Regions from separate parts of the Nocardioides sp. DN36 genome, predicted to be linked through region 2. Evidence: riboswitches for the same ligand, from Rfam matches in the RefSeq annotation. Region 2 holds a riboswitch; the other holds the start of a gene.
The links. A riboswitch is a leader RNA that binds a small molecule or an ion and turns the genes downstream of it on or off. The one in region 2 is predicted to bind cobalamin.

Region 1: linked by a shared signal. The riboswitch ahead of ACZ43H_RS05760 (ribonucleoside-diphosphate reductase subunit alpha) and the one ahead of ACZ43H_RS02660 (CbtB domain-containing protein) in region 2 are both predicted to bind cobalamin.

Annotation. Positions count from the first base shown of each region.
Region 1 covers NZ_AP043823.1:988,556-997,016, forward strand. The annotation lists gene ACZ43H_RS05725 (ABC transporter ATP-binding protein) at 1-24, opposite strand, end outside; gene lipB (lipoyl(octanoyl) transferase LipB) at 110-841, opposite strand; gene ACZ43H_RS05735 (alpha/beta hydrolase) at 863-1,768, opposite strand; gene ACZ43H_RS05740 (hypothetical protein) at 1,837-2,241, shown strand; gene ACZ43H_RS05745 (hypothetical protein) at 2,238-2,393, shown strand; gene ACZ43H_RS05750 (response regulator) at 2,463-5,222, shown strand; gene ACZ43H_RS05755 (TIGR01777 family oxidoreductase) at 5,235-6,128, opposite strand; cobalamin riboswitch at 6,219-6,435, shown strand; gene ACZ43H_RS05760 (ribonucleoside-diphosphate reductase subunit alpha) at 6,568-8,461, shown strand, end outside.
Region 2 covers NZ_AP043823.1:362,579-371,039, reverse strand. The annotation lists gene cobF (precorrin-6A synthase (deacetylating)) at 1-506, shown strand, start outside; gene ACZ43H_RS02685 (cobyric acid synthase) at 503-1,981, shown strand; gene ACZ43H_RS02680 (cobalt-precorrin-6A reductase) at 1,978-2,712, shown strand; gene ACZ43H_RS02675 (bifunctional adenosylcobinamide kinase/adenosylcobinamide-phosphate guanylyltransferase) at 2,709-3,230, shown strand; gene ACZ43H_RS02670 ((2Fe-2S) ferredoxin domain-containing protein) at 3,263-3,916, shown strand; gene ACZ43H_RS02665 (CbtA family protein) at 3,954-4,781, opposite strand; gene ACZ43H_RS02660 (CbtB domain-containing protein) at 4,947-5,165, opposite strand; adenosylcobalamin (AdoCbl) riboswitch at 5,167-5,316, opposite strand; gene ACZ43H_RS02655 (cobalamin biosynthesis protein) at 5,299-6,258, opposite strand; gene ACZ43H_RS02650 (adenosylcobinamide-GDP ribazoletransferase) at 6,255-7,022, opposite strand; gene cobT (nicotinate-nucleotide--dimethylbenzimidazole phosphoribosyltransferase) at 7,022-8,062, opposite strand; gene ACZ43H_RS02640 (cobyrinate a,c-diamide synthase) at 8,071-8,461, opposite strand, start outside.

The sequences.
Region 1 (8,461 bases), 630 kb from region 2:
GGTCTCGATGACCAGCTCGCTCATGTCCGTCCCCCTTCGTGCCCGCGGACGACGGGCACGGGGGGAGATCCTGACAAGCGAAACCCGCTGGGACCGGCAGGACGCGCCGTCAGACCCCGGGAGAGATCAGCTCGATCCGGGGCCCGTGGGCGGGCTCGGGCCGCGGCTCGTAGTCCGGTGTCGCCGTGTAGGGCTCCCAGGACAGGAGGTCGGTGAGGTGACGCTCCACGCTGGGCAGCACCTCGGCCACGGTGACGTCGCGACCGAGCTCGGTGCTCAGCGAGGTCACGCCGGCGTCCGCGATCCCGCAGGGGACGAAGCGGTCGTACCACCCGAGGTCGACGTCGCAGTTGAGCGCGAAGCCGTGCATGGTGACGCCCCGGCTGACCCGGATCCCGAGCGCCGCGATCTTGCGCTCGGGCCCCTTCTCGTCCGCTCGCAGCCACACCCCGCTGCGCCCCGGCACCCGCGCGGTGGTCACGCCGAGGTCGGCGCAGACCGCGATCAGGGCCTCCTCGACCCGGCGCACGTAGTCGACGACCTTCACGTGGTCCGGCAGCGTGACGATCGGGTAGCCGACCAGCTGGCCGGGCCCGTGGAAGGTGATCTTGCCGCCGCGGTCGACGTCGATGACGGGCGCGCCGCCGGGGTCGGCCGGTCGCTCGTGGGGGTCGGTGCGCTTGCCGGCGGTGAAGACCGGCGGGTGCTCGAGCAGCAGGACGGTGTCGGGCTGCTCGCCCTCGACCACCGCGGCGTGCACGTCGCGCTGGAGGTCCCAGGCGGCGAGGTAGTCCACCGCGTCGTCACCGAGTCCGACGTTCCGGAAGGTCAGGTCGCTCACGGGCCCGACCCTACTCCCGGGCTATCGGGTCGCCGGGGGCACGTGTGCCCCGAGGAAGGCGAGCTGGTCCGGCAGCATCCGGCGCCAGTACGCCGCGTCGTGCGCGCCCGGCTCGAAGGTGCTGGTCACGTCCGCGTCGGGCAAGAAGCCGGCCACGTAGTCCTGCACGTCGCGGTAGAACGGGTCGCCGGTCCCGCAGTCGACGCGGACGGCGACGCCCTGCAGGTCGGACTGGTGGTCCATGACGGACCAGCGCTCGTACTCGTCGGGGGAGTCGAACCCGCTGGAGGACGCCTCGTCCGGGTCGGACCAGAGCGCCGGGCTGGAGGCGACGACCGCGCGGACCCGGTCGGCGCCGAGCAGGCCGGCGAGCCGCAGCGCGCCGTACCCACCCATCGACCAGCCGATCAGCCCGACGTGCTCGGTGAGCAGGCCGTGGTCGGCGAGCAGGGGCAGGAGCTCGTCGACGACCATCGCGCCGGCGTCCTCGCCGGAGGGGCGGGGATGCCAGTACGACGTGCCGCCGTCCACGGTCGCGATGGCGAACGGGGGCGTGCCGTCCGCGACCGAGGCAGCGAGGAAGCGGTCCAGCCCCATCGCCGGCCCGGTCAGGGTCGCGTGGGTCTGGCCGAGCGCGTGGAGCGCGACGACGACCGGCAGGGGGCCGTGGCGGCCGGGCGGTCGGAGGATCGACCAGCCGGTCGGGGCGCCGAGCCGGTGCGCGGAGACGAACGAGCCGGTGACGGCGCGGCCGGGCTCGATGTCCGGCACGACCCCCGCGTCCCCGTTCAGCCCGAGGTGCGCCTGGAGCCACGGTCGCCCCGGGAGCACGCCCTGCTCGACGCCGAGCGCCGCGCCCGCCGAGGCCGCGACGACGGCGGCGCCACCCGCCAGCAGGGCCCGGCGTCCCAGTCGCTTCTCGTTCACCCGGTCAGTGTGGGGCCGGCCTGTGGAGAACCCGCGGACGGACCCGCCGTACGGGGTAGGGAGACTGCATGGACACGTCTCGCCTGCTTCCGCGCACGCTCCTCGCCCTGCTGGTCCTCGCCGCGGTGGTCACCGCGGCCGCCGTGCTGACCGGCCTGGCCCGCGAACGGCTGTCGCCGGCCCACCCGGTCGTGGCCGCGGCCGCGACGCGGGACCCGGCGGCGGCCCTGCGGGCCTGGGACGTACGCCGGGCCCGGGCGTGGGCGCGCGGCGACGTGGCCGCCCTGCGGGACCTGTACGTGCCCGGCTCGGCCGCCGGGCGTCGCGACGTGGCCATGCTCGAGTCGTGGAACCACCGAGGCCTGCGGGTGCGCGGGATGCGGATGCAACTGCTGGCCCGCATGGCTCGCACTGGCGGACCCCTGGCGTCGACGTGCGCAAGCGTGGCCCGGCGCGGCTCGAGGTCGCGGTGACCGACCGGTTGGCGAACGCGGTGGCCGTGGGCGCGGGTCGCCGCGTGGTGCTTCCCCGGGACGAGCCGTCGACGCGCACCGTCGTGCTGGTCCGGGCGGCGGGGGAGTGGCGGGTCGCCGAGGTGCGTGACCGGCCCCGTCCGGCGGCGTGAACGGACGATCACCGACGAATCCGGGCACGTCGCGGACGCGGCGGCCCTCGGTGCGGAAGCATGCGGCACATGGAGGCAGTGGAGTCGTGGGTGGTGCGCGCCGTCCCGGACGGGTTGTGGGTCCTCGACGACGCCGGGCTGACGACGTACGCGAACGAGCGGATGGCCCGGATGCTCGGCCGCTCCCGCGCGGAGATGGACGGCCTGTCCGTCACGGACGCCCTCGACGAGGAGGGAGGCCGGGCCTTCCTGGCCCACCTCGACCGGCTCCGGGACGCGCGTGAGCCCGGAGCGGACCAGGAGCTGCGGCTGGTCCGGGCCGACGGGAGCTCCTTCTGGGCGCTGGTCAGCCACACGCCGCTGCTCGACGAGGATGGTCGCCACCGCGGCTGGCTGCACCGCCTGAGCGACCACACCGAGCAGCACCGGATCCTCGAGGAGCTGCGTCATCGCGAGGTGCAGCTCGCCGAGGCGCAGTCGATCGCGAGGATCGGCAGCTGGGAGAGGGAGGTCGGGGTCGGCGAGCTGCACTGGTCCGACGAGCTCTACCGGCTCGTCGGCAAGGACCCCGCGACCTTCACGCCCAGCGCCGAGCGGTTCTTCGAGCTGCTGCACCCCGAGGACCGCCCCGCGGCCGTGGCGGCGTACGAGGAGCTGATGGCCCACGGGGACGAGATGGAGATGGACACCCGTCTCTCGACCCCGGCCGGGGACCGGGTGCGCTGGGTCCGCACGCGCGCCCGCGTGGTCCGGGACGGCTCCGGCGCGGTCGTCCGCCTCGGTGGCACGGTGCAGGATGTCACCGAGAGCAAGGAGGCGGAGCAGGGCCTGGAGTTCCTCAGCGCGATGGCCGCCGCGGCCAACGAGTCGGACACGTTGGTCGACGTGCTCGTCGCCTCGGAGGCAGTGGTCCGCCCCTACGCCCGGTGGCCCGCGGTGCTCGTGTCCGCCCCCGACCCCACCGACGCGCGCGAGCTCGTGCACTTCCCGACCGGCTGGAACGAGTACGACGAGGACGTGCTGGCCGCCGCCCGCGACCTCGCGACCCGGGCTGTCGCCGAGCGCACCGTCGTCCAGGCGCCGGGGCCGGATGGCGCCGTGCTGATCGCCGGCCCGGCCCTGGCCGGCGAGCGGATCGCCTGCGTGGTGGTCTCCGACACCGGGGTCCGGGAGGAGGCGGCCGCGTCCGACGTCGGGATCTTCGCCCAGACGCTGGTGCTGCTGGCCCACGTCTCGGAGCGCGAGGAGGCCGGCAAGGCGCTCGCCGCCGCGCGCGACGACGCGCTGGCCGCGTCCCGGGCCAAGTCGGAGTTCCTCGCCACCATGAGCCACGAGATCCGCACGCCCCTCAATGGCGTCATCGGCCTCAGCGAGCTGCTCAGCCGGACCGACCTCACCGCCCACCAGCGTCGCCTCGCCGAGGGGGTGGACCAGGCGGGCCGCTCGCTGCTCGCGCTGGTCAACGACATCCTGGACCTGTCCAAGATCGAGGCGGGTCGCCTCGACCTGGAGGAGGTCGACTTCGACCCCCGCAGCATCGTCGAGCAGAGCGTCGGGCTGGTGGCGGAGCGGGCCGGCGCCAAGGGCCTCGAGCTCGTGGTGGCCAGTGCGGAGGAGATGCCGTCGATGGTGCGCGGCGACCCCGTCCGCTTCGGCCAGGTGATCACCAACCTGGTCTCGAACGCCGTGAAGTTCACCTCCGTCGGCGAGGTCGTCGTCCGCGCCGGCGCCGGTCCCGAGGGGGTCCGGGTCGAGGTGCGCGACACCGGCATCGGGATCGAGCCCGACGCGCAGCGCCAGCTCTTCACCGCCTTCTCCCAGGCCGACAGCTCGACCACGCGCGAGTACGGCGGCACCGGGCTGGGGCTCGCGATCAGCAAGCGCATCGTGGAGGCGACCGGCGGCGAGATCGGCGTCGTCAGTGAGCCGGGTGTCGGCAGCACCTTCTGGTTCACCACGCCGTTCGCGGACGCCACGGCGGCGTCGCTGCCGACGGGGTCGACCCTTCAGGACGCGGTCGCCGGCCTGCACGTGCTCGTCGTGGACGACAACGAGACCAACCGGTTCATCCTGCGCGAGCAGCTCGAGGCCTGGCGGGTGCACGTGACGGTCGTGGAGTCGGCGTACGACGCCCTGGTCGAGCTCGACGCGTCCGTCCGCCACGACCAGAGGTACGACGTGGTGCTGCTGGACTACATGATGCCCGGCGCCGACGGCGAGCAGCTCGCGCGGATCATCCGCGCCGAGGAGCGGCACCGCGACACCCGCCTCGCGCTGCTGTCGTCCGCGGTCGAGCCCGCCGCCGAGTGGCTCGCCGACGCGGGCCTCGACGCGTTCCTCGGCAAGCCGGTGCTGCCCTCGCGCCTGCTCGACACCCTGGCCACGCTCGGGGGCCGCGGTGAGCCGCGCCTGGCCGCGCCGCTGCCGATGAGCGACGGGACCGCCGAGTCGCGCGGGCGAGTGCTGGCGGTGGAGGACAACGAGGTCAACCAGCTGGTCGCCGAGGGGGTGCTGCGCGGGCTGGGCTACGACGTCGTGATCGCCGACAACGGGGCCGCCGGGGTGGCCGCGCTGGCCGACGAGCCCGACGGCTTCGACACCATCCTGATGGACTGCCAGATGCCGGTGATGGACGGCTTCGACGCGACCCGCGCGGTGCGCGCCATGCGCGGCGACGGCCGCCGGATCCCGATCATCGCGATGACGGCCGCGGCGACCGCGGAGGAGCGGGACCGCTGCCGGGACGCGGGGATGGACGACTTCCTGACCAAGCCCGTCGTGCCCGCGCTGCTCGAGAGCACGCTGGCGCGCTGGGTGCCCGTACGCTGAGCCCGCGGGCGGTCAGCCGGCGAGCCCGGTGCGCAGCACGGCGTCCACGTCGCGGTCCCGGAACTCGTAGCCGGACTCGGCCAGCGCGGCCGGCCGCACGTTGAGCGAGCCCAGCAGCTCGGGCGCCATCCGGCCCGCGCCCACCCGGAGCGCGGTCTTCGGCACGAAGACGATCGCGGGACGGTGCACGGCCGCGGCGAGCGCCTTGGTGAACTCGGCGTTGGTCGGGGTCTCGGGGCAGCAGAGGTTGAACGGTCCGCTGGCGGTGGGGTGCTCCGCGAGGTGGGCCACCGCGCCCACCCAGTCGCGCAGCGAGATCATCGCCATGTACTGCTTCCCGTCGCCGAGCCGCGCGCCCAGCCCCGCCCTGAAGAGCAGCCGCAGCTGCTTGAGCGGCTCGCTGCGCCGGTCCATCACCGGCGAGGTGCGCAGCACGCAGACGCGCGCGCCGGCCTCCGTCGCCGGCGTGGTCGCGGCCTGCCAGTCCCGGGTCACCTCGGTCAGGAGCGCGTGCCCCCGGCTGTCGGAGGCCTCGGTCAGCACCTGGTCCCCGTGGTCGCCGTACCAGGAGATGCCGTTGCCGGCGAGGAACGCGGGCTTCGACTCCGTCTCGGCGACGGCGCGGGCGAGCACCCGTGTCGTGGTCACCCGGCTCTCGCGCAGCTCGCGCGCCCACCGCGACGAGTGGGGGTTGCCGGCCGTCGGCGTCCCGGCGAGGTTGACCACGACGTCGGACTCCTCGATGACGTCGCGCTCGTAGGTGCCGGCGTACGGGTCCCACGTGGACTCGTCCGGCTCCTGAGCGGGCCTGCGCACCAGCCGGGTCACCAGGTGCCCGCGCTGACGCAGCTCGTAGCCGAGGTTGCTCCCGAGGAAGCCGGACGCGCCGGCGATCACGATCCGCATGACGACAGCCTGACAGGCCACCGCAACACGGCCGGGCGTTCTTCGACACGCCGACACAAGATGTGGTGCCGGTGATCGGCGTACGCCACTGGATATGGTGCTCGTGCTGGTCCGGAGCGTCGCCTGCAGGTGGCGCTCCGGGGCAAGAGGGAACCCGGTGCGAGTCCGGGACTGCCCCGCAGCGGTGAGTGGGAACGAACGCCGTCACACGCACTGGCTCCGCACCATGGAGCTGGGAAGCGACGGTCAGTAGGGGTCGAGAGTTGTGCCCACGAGTCCGAAGACCTGCCAGCGCCCGCGCACGACCTGTGCGCGGTTCGTCGCGGACCTCGCGGGTGGGTCGCACGACAGCACGGGCGCGCCCTCGAACCGGACGCGTCCGCGTCGTCGTCTCCTCGCAGGTCCCCGGCACCCGGCGAGCTCGCGAGGAGAGAGCAGCATGACCCAGACGACCCAACCCACCGTGCGCACCACGATGACGGTGTGCAAGCGCAACGGCGACCGTGAACCGGTCGACCTCAACAAGATCGTCCGCGCGGTCGAGCGCTGCGCGACCGGCCTGTCGCACGTCGAGCCGCTCACCGTGGCGACGCGCACCATCTCGGGCCTGTACGACGGCGCCACCACTGCGGAGCTGGACCGGCTGTCGATCCAGACCGCGGCCGAGCTGACCGCGAACGAGTCGGAGTACTCCCGGCTGGCCGCCCGGCTGCTGGCGGCGTACGTCGAGAAGGAGGTCGCCGGCCAGCAGATCGCGTCCTTCAGCCAGTCCGTCCGGCTCGGTCGGCTCGAGGGGCTGGTCGGGGACGCCACCGCCGACTTCGTCGAGGCGAACGCCCGCAAGCTCGACCAGGCCATCGACACCGCCAACGACCTGCGCTTCGAGTACTTCGGGCTGCGCACCGTCTACGACCGCTACCTGCTGCGCCACCCGGAGACCCGGCTCGTGGTCGAGACCCCGCAGTACTGGCTGATGCGGGTCGCCTGCGGGCTGGCGACCACCCCCGCCGAGGCGATCGAGCTCTACCGGCTGATGGCCTCGCTGGCCTACCTGCCGAGCTCGCCGACGCTGTTCAACTCCGGGACCCGGCACACCCAGATGTCGTCGTGCTACCTCGTCGACAGCCCGCGCGACGAGCTGGAGTCGATCTACGCCCGCTACGGACAGGTGGCGGCGCTGTCGAAGTTCGCCGGCGGCATCGGCATCTCGTTCTCGCGGGTGCGCTCCCGCGGGGCCCTGATCCGCGGCACCAACGGCCACTCCAACGGGATCGTGCCGTTCCTGCGCACCCTCGACGCCTCGGTGTCGGCGGTCAACCAGGGCGGCCGGCGCAAGGGGGCCGCGTGCGTCTACCTCGAGCCGTGGCACCCCGACGTCGAGGAGTTCCTCGAGCTGCGCGACAACACCGGCGAGGACGCCCGGCGCACCCACAACCTCAACCTGGCCCACTGGGTGCCCGACGAGTTCATGCGCCGGGTCGAGGCGGACGAGGAGTGGAGCCTGGTCGACCCCGATGCCGCGCCCGAGCTGCCGGACCTGTGGGGCGAGGAGTTCGACCGGGCCTACCGGGCCGCCGAGGCCGACGGTCGCGTCGTACGCCGGGTGCGGGCGCGTGACCTCTACGCGAAGATGATGCGCACCCTCGCGCAGACCGGGAACGGCTGGATGACGTTCAAGGACGCGTCCAACCGCACCTGCAACCAGACCGCGGTGCCGGGCAACGTCGTGCACCTGTCGAACCTGTGCACCGAGATCATCGAGGTCTCCAGCGACGCCGAGACCGCGGTGTGCAACCTCGGCTCGGTCAACCTCGCCCAGCACCTGCGTCCGCTGGTCGAGGAGCGAGCGTCAGCGAGCGTCTCGAAACCGAGGGAGCTCGACTGGGACAAGCTGCGCGCCACCGTGCGCACGGCGGTGACCTATCTCGACCGGGTCATCGACATCAACTACTACCCGAGCCCGGAGTCGGCGGCGTCGAACCCGCGCTGGCGGCCGGTGGGCCTGGGCTGCATGGGGCTGCAGGACGTCTTCTTCGCGCTGGGGCTGCCGTTCGACTCCGACGAGGCTCGGGAGCTGTCGACCCGGGTCGCGGAGGAGATCTACCTCTCCGCGCTCGAGCGCTCGGCCGAGCTGGCCGCGGTGCACGGTGCCCACCCGGCGTACGCCGACACCCGCGCGGCGCGGGGCGACCTGCAGCCGGACCTGTGGGGCGTGACGCCGACCCAGACCGAGCGCTGGGCCCGGCTGCGCGAGCAGGTGTCGGAGCACGGGTTGCGCAACTCGCTGCTGGTGGCGATCGCGCCGACCGCCACGATCGCCTCGATCGCCGGCT
Region 2 (8,461 bases):
TGCAGGACTGGCACGAGGCTCGGGTGGCGGCCTACGAGCGGGTCCTGCGCGAGCGGGGTGGCACGGCGGCGTTCCTCGTGTGGGGCGATCCCTCGCTGTACGACTCGACGATCCGGGTCGTGGACCGGCTGGCCGAGCGGATGCCGGTCGAGTACGACGTGCTGCCGGGCATCAGCGCACCGCAGCTGTTGGCCGCCCGCCATCGGATCGTGCTGCACCCTGTCGGGCAGCCCGTCCACATCACCACCGGCCGCCGGCTCCGCGAGGACCTTGCCGCCGGCCAGACCAACCTGTGCGTCATGCTGACCGGCACCCTCGACCTGGCCGGCCTCGACGACTGCTCGATCTGGTGGGGTGCCAACCTCGGCACCGACTCTGAGGAGCTCGTCGCGGGGCGGGTCGCCGACGTGCTGCCGTCGCTCGAAGCGGCGCGCGAGCGTGCGAAGACAGCGGCCGGCTGGGTGATGGACGTCTATCTGCTGCGGGCTCGGGAGGCGCAGCCGTGAGCGGTCTCCTGGTCGCCGGGACGACGTCCGACGCGGGCAAGTCGGTCGTTACCACCGGCCTGTGCCGAGCCTTCGCGCGGCGCGGCGTGAAGGTGGCGCCGTACAAGGCCCAGAACATGTCGAACAACTCGATGGTCTGCTCCGCCGGCGACGGCACGACCGCCGAGATCGGCCGGGCACAGTGGGTCCAGGCACTGGCTGCCCGCGTTGCCCCGGAACCGGCGATGAACCCGGTGCTGCTCAAGCCCGGCAGCGACAGGCGCAGCCACGTCGTGCTCATGGGCCACCCCGCGGGCGAGGTCTCGTCGGCGGACTGGGAGACCGGCCGACGTCACCTGGCCACGGCCGCACACACCGCGTACGACGACCTGGCGGCGCGTTTCGACGTGGTCGTGGCCGAGGGAGCAGGGAGCCCGGCGGAGATCAACCTGCGCGCCGGCGACTACGTCAACATGGGGCTGGCCCGGCACGCATCGCTGCCGACGGTGGTTGTGGGCGACATCGACCGGGGCGGCGTCTTCGCGGCGATGTACGGCACGGTCGCGCTCCTGAACCCGAAGGACCAGCGACTGGTGGCGGGCTTCGTGGTCAACAAGTTCCGTGGCGAACTGGCGCTCCTCTCCCCCGGCCTGGGCTCCATGGAGCGGCTGACGGGCCGTCGGGTGTTTGGCGTGCTGCCGTGGGATCCGAGCCTGTGGCTGGACTCCGAGGACGCTCTCGACCTCGAGGGTCGTCGCTCGCGCGGTGAGGCCGCCTTCCGGATCGCAGTCGTGCGGTTGCCGCGGATCAGCAACTTCACCGATGTCGACGCGCTCGGGTTGGAGCCCGACCTCGACGTCGTCTTCGTCTCCAATCCCCGCGACGTCGCCGATGCCGATCTGCTCGTGGTGCCGGGGACCCGCTCGACGATCAGCGACCTGGCCTGGCTGCGCGCACGGGGCCTGGACGCCGCGATCCTCGACCACGCCCGCCGAGGTCGCCCGGTGCTCGGCATCTGCGGCGGTTTCCAGATGCTCGGTCGCACCATCAGCGACCCTGCCGGTGTCGAGGGCGTGCCGGGTGCCGAGGTCGAGGGGCTGGGGCTGCTCGACGTCCGCACCGACTTCGCCGCCGAGAAGGTGCTGCGATTGCCCGCCGGCGCCGCCCTGGGCGCACCTGCCTCGGGCTACGAGATCCACCACGGCCGGGTCACCCGCGGCGGTGGCGAGGAGTTCCTCGGCGGAGCCCGTGCGGGCAAGGTCTTCGGCACGATGTGGCACGGCAGCCTCGAGGGCGACGCGCTGCGGGGTGCGCTGTTGTCCGAGCTGTTGGGCCGAGAGCCGTCCGCGGTGAGCTTCGGTGCCGCCCGCGACGCCCGGCTCGACCGGCTGGGCGACTTGGTCGAGGAGCACCTCGACGTCGACGCACTGCTGACACTCGCCCGCGACGGCACACCCGCCGGCCTGCCCGTCCTACCCCCAGGAGGTTCCCCGTGAGGCTGCTGCTCCTGGGAGGCACCAGCGAGGCCCGCGACCTCGCCGCCCGGCTCGTCGACGATCGCGACAGCGGCATCGAGGTGACCAGTTCCCTGGCCGGCCGGGTTGCCGAGCCGCGTCTGCCGGTCGGGAGGGTGCGCATCGGCGGCTTCGGCGGGGTCGAGGGTCTGCGGGCCGCGCTTGCCGAGTACGACGCCGTGGTTGACGCGACGCATCCCTTCGCCCTCGGCATGAGCGCCAACGCCGTAGCCGCCTGTCGCCTCGAAGACGTCCCCCTGCTGCGGCTCGAGCGGCCCGGTTGGGAGCCAGACCCGAGGTGGCACTACGTCGACGACCACGAACGGGCGAGCACGCTGGCTGCCTCTCTCGGTGCGCGGCCGTTCCTCACAGTCGGCCGCCAGGAGCTGGCTCGCTTCGTCCCCGCGCTGTCCGGCCACGCCGTGCTCGCCCGGGTCGTCGACCGTCCCGCCCTCGACCTGCCCGAGGCGTGGTCGCTGCTGACCAGCCGTGGCCCCTACACCCTCGATGGCGAGCTCGCCCTGATGCGGCAGCACGCCATCGACGTCCTCGTCACCAAGGACTCAGGCGGCAGCTACACGTGGCCCAAGATTCAGGCCGCAGCCGAGCTCGACGTCGCCGTGGTCGTCGTACGGCGTCCCGCGTGCCCGGTCGGGGTGCCGATCGTGCACGACGTGGACGATGCCGTCGCCTGGGTCAGGGAGCAGTCGTGAGAGTGCTCGTCACCGGCGGAGTCCGCTCCGGCAAGTCCTGTCACGCGGAGTCGCTCCTGACCGGACCGGTCACCTACCTCGCCCCAGGGCCGGTCCAGGACGACGCCGACTGGGCCGCGCGGATCGCCGTCCATCGGGCGCGGCGGCCTGTCGACTGGACGACTGTCGAGTCCCACGACCTCGTCGGAGTGCTCGCGCGCACGGACGGGCACGTCATGGTCGATTGCCTGGGCACGTGGCTCACGGCGGTGCTCGACGAGCGTGGCCTCTGGGGTGCGCCGGCGGACGAGATCACCGACGTGATCGGACACGTGGCGCAGGAGACAGCGGACGTCCTCGCTGTTCGCGACCAGGGAGAGGACACCGTTCTCGTCACCAACGAGGTCGGCCTGGGCGTCGTCCCCGAGCACCGGTCCGGTCGGCTCTTCCGGGACCTGCTCGGACTGGTCAACCAGCGCATCGCGGCGGCCTGCGACGAGGTGCACCTGGTGATCGCAGGCAGGGTGATCCGGCTATGACCCAGCCAGGCACCGCGCTGCTTCTCGTTGGCATGTCCGTCTCCGATGTCGACCGTCGCGACGAGCTGCTCGCGGCGGCCGACCGCCACCATGCGGGCGTCGCCTTCTTGCAGATGGGCGACCCATCGCTCTCGCGCGAGCTCACCCGGCTCGCGGACGCCGGCGCCACCACGATCAGCCTCGCCGGCATCAGCCTCGGCCCGCTCGCCCCTGGGCAGTCATGGCTACGGAGGATCGCCTCCCACTGGTGGCGCGAGCGCGCCGGGCACCGGCCGGTGATCGAGGTTGCGACCCGGCTGGCCTCTACGATCGAGGAGATCGAGGTCGCGCTGTTCGACCTGAAGCCGATCTCCGGCGCCGAGCCGGGCCTGACCTCGACCGCCTGGGAGGACGTGACCCGCCACCGGCGCCAGGTGCTCATCTGCCGCGGCCCGCGGTGCACGGCCCGCGGATCCGACGAGACGGCCCGCGCGCTGATCCTCGGACTGATGGAGGCCGGGCTCGGCGACCATGACGTGCTGGTCACCCACACTGGTTGTCAGTTCCCCTGCAACCAGGCCCCGGTCGTCAGCGTGCAGCCCGACGACGTCTGGTACGGCGGCGTCGATCCCGGCGCGGCCCGCCGGATCGTGTCCGACCACCTGCTGGCCGACACTCCCGTGGAAAGCCGCCGGCTCCCGCGCTGAGCGCAGGAGCCGACAGGTTGGTTCGCGGGGCGGGCCGTCAGAGGCTCGCGGCGAGCGCGCGCCGCTGCGCCCGCGCCGTGTGCGCGGCGTAGAGCCGACCGACCAGTCCGGTGAGCACCACGCCGATCACGCCCCACATCGTGGCCAGCGTGAACAGTGACGCCCGGCGGAAGAACCAGAGCGTGTCGGCCGGGAAGTCGCCGACCTCGTTGACGGTGGCGAAGAGCTGGCCGGCGACGGCCATGACGGCCAGGTAGCCGGCTGCACCGGCGACGACGCCACCGTAGGTGCCGAGGCGGTTGCGCAGCCGCAGCGCGACGTACGTCGCGGCGACGGCCGTCAGGACCGAGACGGCCACGAAGCCGAAGTAGAGCGCAGTCCTGTCGCCGATGGTGTCACCACTTCCGACCGCCGGCGGGTTCGCCGGATACTTCAGGAACGGCACCAGGGCGAAGGCGACGAAGCCGAGCAGAGTGATCAGGGCGGTGGACTGGCCGGGCTGGAGCCGGCCCATGCGGCCGATGGTGCCGGCCGCGACGAGGGCGACGATGCCGCCGAGCGCGAGTCCGACGGCGAGGCTGCCGGTGAGCAGGCCCCAGGTCCGCTGGTTGTCCCGGGAGACTTCGGTATCCTCGCCCTCGTCACCGTGAGAGTGGCTGTGCGTGTGGCTGTGGCCTCCGGAGGCCTCGTCGCCATGGTCGTGGGACGCGTCGGTCGGCGCCTCCTCGGCGGCGGTGCCTGACTCCTCGAGGGCGATGGCAGTCTCGACGTGGGGCTCCCCCACCGAGTACGCGACGAAGAAGGTGGCGATGCCGGCAACCAGGCCGGCGATCAGACCACGGATGAGAAATGCACGTGCGGTCATGCTGGTTTCCGTTCAGGAAGCAGCGCGGCGCCGACGCCGGCGCCGCGCGCGAGAAGTGTCGTCAACAGCCCCGCCGCGCTTGTTCGGGGTCGCTATCGCGCCGAAGAGCGCTCAGAGCTCGGCCGGGATCCCGGGCTCAGGCCTGGATCCGGGCCGGAATCAGGCTCAGTGGCAGGGGTAGCCGAGGAGGTGGCGTCCGTCGTGGACCCACTCGTGGATGGCCGTGCCGGACAGGAGGGAGACGGCACCCTGGTCGGTGCTGACGAAGAAGAGCACCAGCGTTCCGAGGAGACCGAAGAACAGCGCCCATGGCGCCAGCTGGCCGAACGGGATGGTGGGAACGGAAGGTGCGCCGGCGACCGGCGCCGCAGAGACCTGCGACATGTGTCCTCCTCAGGGATACGTGCGTCCCTGTTCGATGGGATGGATGACGGACACTCGGGTCTGACTCCACCGCCCGGAGGCGATGTCACAGTAGCGCGACTGTGCCGGATTCTCACCGGCTTCCTCGTGCCCGTTAGCCGGATGCTATCGCACTCCGGCCCGCTGTGCGCCGAGCCACGAGCAACGCGCCGGATGCCGACACGACCGCACCGATGATGCCAACCCTGCGTGCGAGTCGGGCGGCCCGACCGATGTCCTCGGGTCGTACGGCGCGCCCGTCGCCCATGACGGAACGGTGCTCGAGCCGGCTGCCGTAGTAGCGGTTCGTGCCGCCCAGCCGGATGCCGAGAGCGCCGGCGAAAGTGGCCTCGACGACTCCGGCGTTGGGGCTGGGATGGGCGGCGGCGTCACGGCGCCATGCCTTGGCGGCGGACCGCGCCGTTCCTGGCGAGGCAAGGAGCGTGGCGGCACCGGCGATCCGCGAGCCGGGCAGGTTGACCAGATCGTCGAAGCGGGCGGCGGCCCAGCCGAACCGCTCATAGCGGTCGTTGTGGTGGCCGACCATCGCGTCGAGGGTGTTGGCCGCCCGGTAGCCGAGCAGCCCGGGCATCCCGGCCACGGCTCCGCACAGCAGCGGTGCAACGACGGCGTCCGAGGTGTTCTCCGCGACGGACTCCACGACCGCGCGCGCGACCTCCGACTCCTCCAGCGCCGAGGTGTCGCGGCCCACCAGATGGGTGAGGCGTTCACGGGCGGCCGGGAGGTCGCCTGCTCTCAGGAGCGCGTCGACCGCGAGTGCCTCGCGCTCCAGCGAGCGCCCACCGAGCACCGTCCAGGCCACCACCGCGGTGGCCACCGCCTGGGCGACGGGGTTCCGCGCCGCTGCCCGCTCCGCTACGACTCCCACCACGATCGCCGCCCCGACGAGTGCCGCCGTGTGTGCCGCACCCCGCGGCCGCGAGTCGGCGTACAGCCGACGCTCCAGCGCCGCGGCCGCGTTGCCGAAGCCGGCAACGGGATGGAGATGCTGCGGGTCTCCGAGCACGCGGTCCGCGGCGAACCCGAGCAGAAGACCGACGGCTCGGGCGCTCACGAGAGGGCCACCAGCAGGGCGGCGAGCGCCAGCTCGATCGCGGCGCCGAAGACGTCGCCGGTGACGCCGCCGAGCCGCCGCACCGCTCGCGCGACGAAGACGGCGACCACGGCGAGTGCCATCGCGCTGGCCAGCGCTCCGCGCCACCAGGTGAGTCCGGACCAAGCGCCGGCGAGCGAGAGAACGGCGGCGCACGTCAGCCACATGAGCACGACGACCGGCCGGGCCACGGTGCCGGTGTAGGTGTCGCCGAGTCCCCCGGGTCGTGCGGACGGCACGCCCCGGGCGCAGCAGGTGGCGAGCGCGGCGCGGGAGACGCAGAGCGCGCAGCCGGCGAGGACGGCGGCGCGCACAGGGTGCGGTGAGGCCAATACTGCGACCAGGCCTGTGGCCTGCAGGCCGAGGACCAGGACCACCGCCACGACGCCGGCCGGACCCGACGTGCCGCTCTTCATCACCGCCAATGACCGCTCACGGTCGTAGGAGGCCGCCACGCCGTCGACGGTGTCGGAGAGCCCGTCGAGGTGGAAGGCGCGGTTGCCGAGGATGGTTGCGCCCAGCGCCAGCAGAGCCGCCACGGGGATCGGCACGTCGAGGCCATGCCCGGCCAGGGCCACCAGAGTCACCGCCACCGCGAGCGGCAGGACTGCCAGCGGTGCGAGCACCATGGCCATGCCGGCCCGGCGTCGGTCGACGAGGGCCGGTGGGGCGACGGGGATAGCGGTGAGTGTGCCGAGGGCCAGCCGCCACGCGTCGAGCAGCATCACGCCCGTAGCTCGGACAGCAACGCCACCTCGCGGAGCACGGCGGAGGCGCTGCGGACCACCGGAACGGCCGCGACAGCACCTGCCCCCTCCCCCAGCCGCATGCCGAGGTCGAGCAGCGGTTCTCGGCCCATCTTGGCGAGCGCGAGGGACTGGGCAGGCTCGGTGGAGCGGTGCCCGGCGGCGTACCAGGCGGCGGCGCCGGGCTCGATCCGGTCGGCGGTGAGGGCACAGGCCACGCTCATGAGTCCGTCGAGCAGCACCGGTACGCCGTCCTGGGCTGCGGCAAGGAGGTAGCCGGTGGTGGCGGCCAAGTCTGCGCTTCCCAAGGCTGTCAGTGTCTCGACCGGGTCGCCGGCCCGGGTGCCGGCACGCTGGAGGGCGATGTCGATCACCTCGGTCTTGTGCGCAAGCGCGACATCGTCGATCCCCGTGCCGCGCCCGACCACCTCGGCTGCGGGAAGCCCGAGGCCGGCGGCGACCAGGGACGCGGCGGGCGTGGTGTTGCCGATGCCCATGTCTCCGCCGAGGAGCAGCTGAGCACCGGCCCGGATCTCCTCTCGCGCGATCGCCGCCCCTGCGTCGAGGGCCTGCCGGGTCTGCTCCGGCGTGAGCGCGTCCTCGAGATGAATGGCGCCGCTGGACCGACGGACTTTGTGGACGGTCAGCGCCGCGCGAGTCGCCTCGTCGAGATCGGCGAAGTCGTCGTCGACACCGAGGTCTAGCACGCGGACCGCGACGCCGTGGGTGGCTGCCAAGGCATTCACAGCCGCCTTGCCGGCTAGGAAGGTGCGGACCATCGCACCGGTGATCGCGGGCGGGAACGCGGAGACACCGTGCGAGGCGACGCCATGGTCGCCGGCAAAGATGACCAGCCGGACGTCATTCACCGGCTTCGGAGGTACATGGCCCTGGCAGGACGCGAGCCAGATGCCCAGCTCGCCGAGGCGGCCGAGGGCACCGGGCGGGGTGGCCAGCGCGGCCAAGCGCTTGGCCGCATGATCGCGGGCGATGTCGGACGGGGCGGAGACGTAGGGCATGGCGGACCTCACAAGGTGGGCTGGAGAAGGCGGACCGCGTCGAGCGCGGTGAAGAACTGGTTCGTCATCCCCGGTGGACGCACGGCGATGCGGACCCAAGTGGAGTCGAGCCCCGGGAACGTGTCGGCCCGGCGTACAGCGACGCCGCGCTCCCTCAGCGCCGCATGAGCGCCCCGTCCCAGCCGCGCCAGGACGAAGGGCGCCGCCGATGGCGCGTAGTCAATCCCGCGTCCGCGAAGACCGCCTTCGAGGAAGTCGCGCCAACGCGCCAGCGTGGCCGCACGCTCGCGGACCTCGGGGGTCGCTGTCCGGCTGGTGCACGCGATCGTTGCGGCAATGGCCGGTGCCGAGACCGACCAGGGCGTTTGCCGGTCGGCCAACCAGCGGACATGGGCGCGG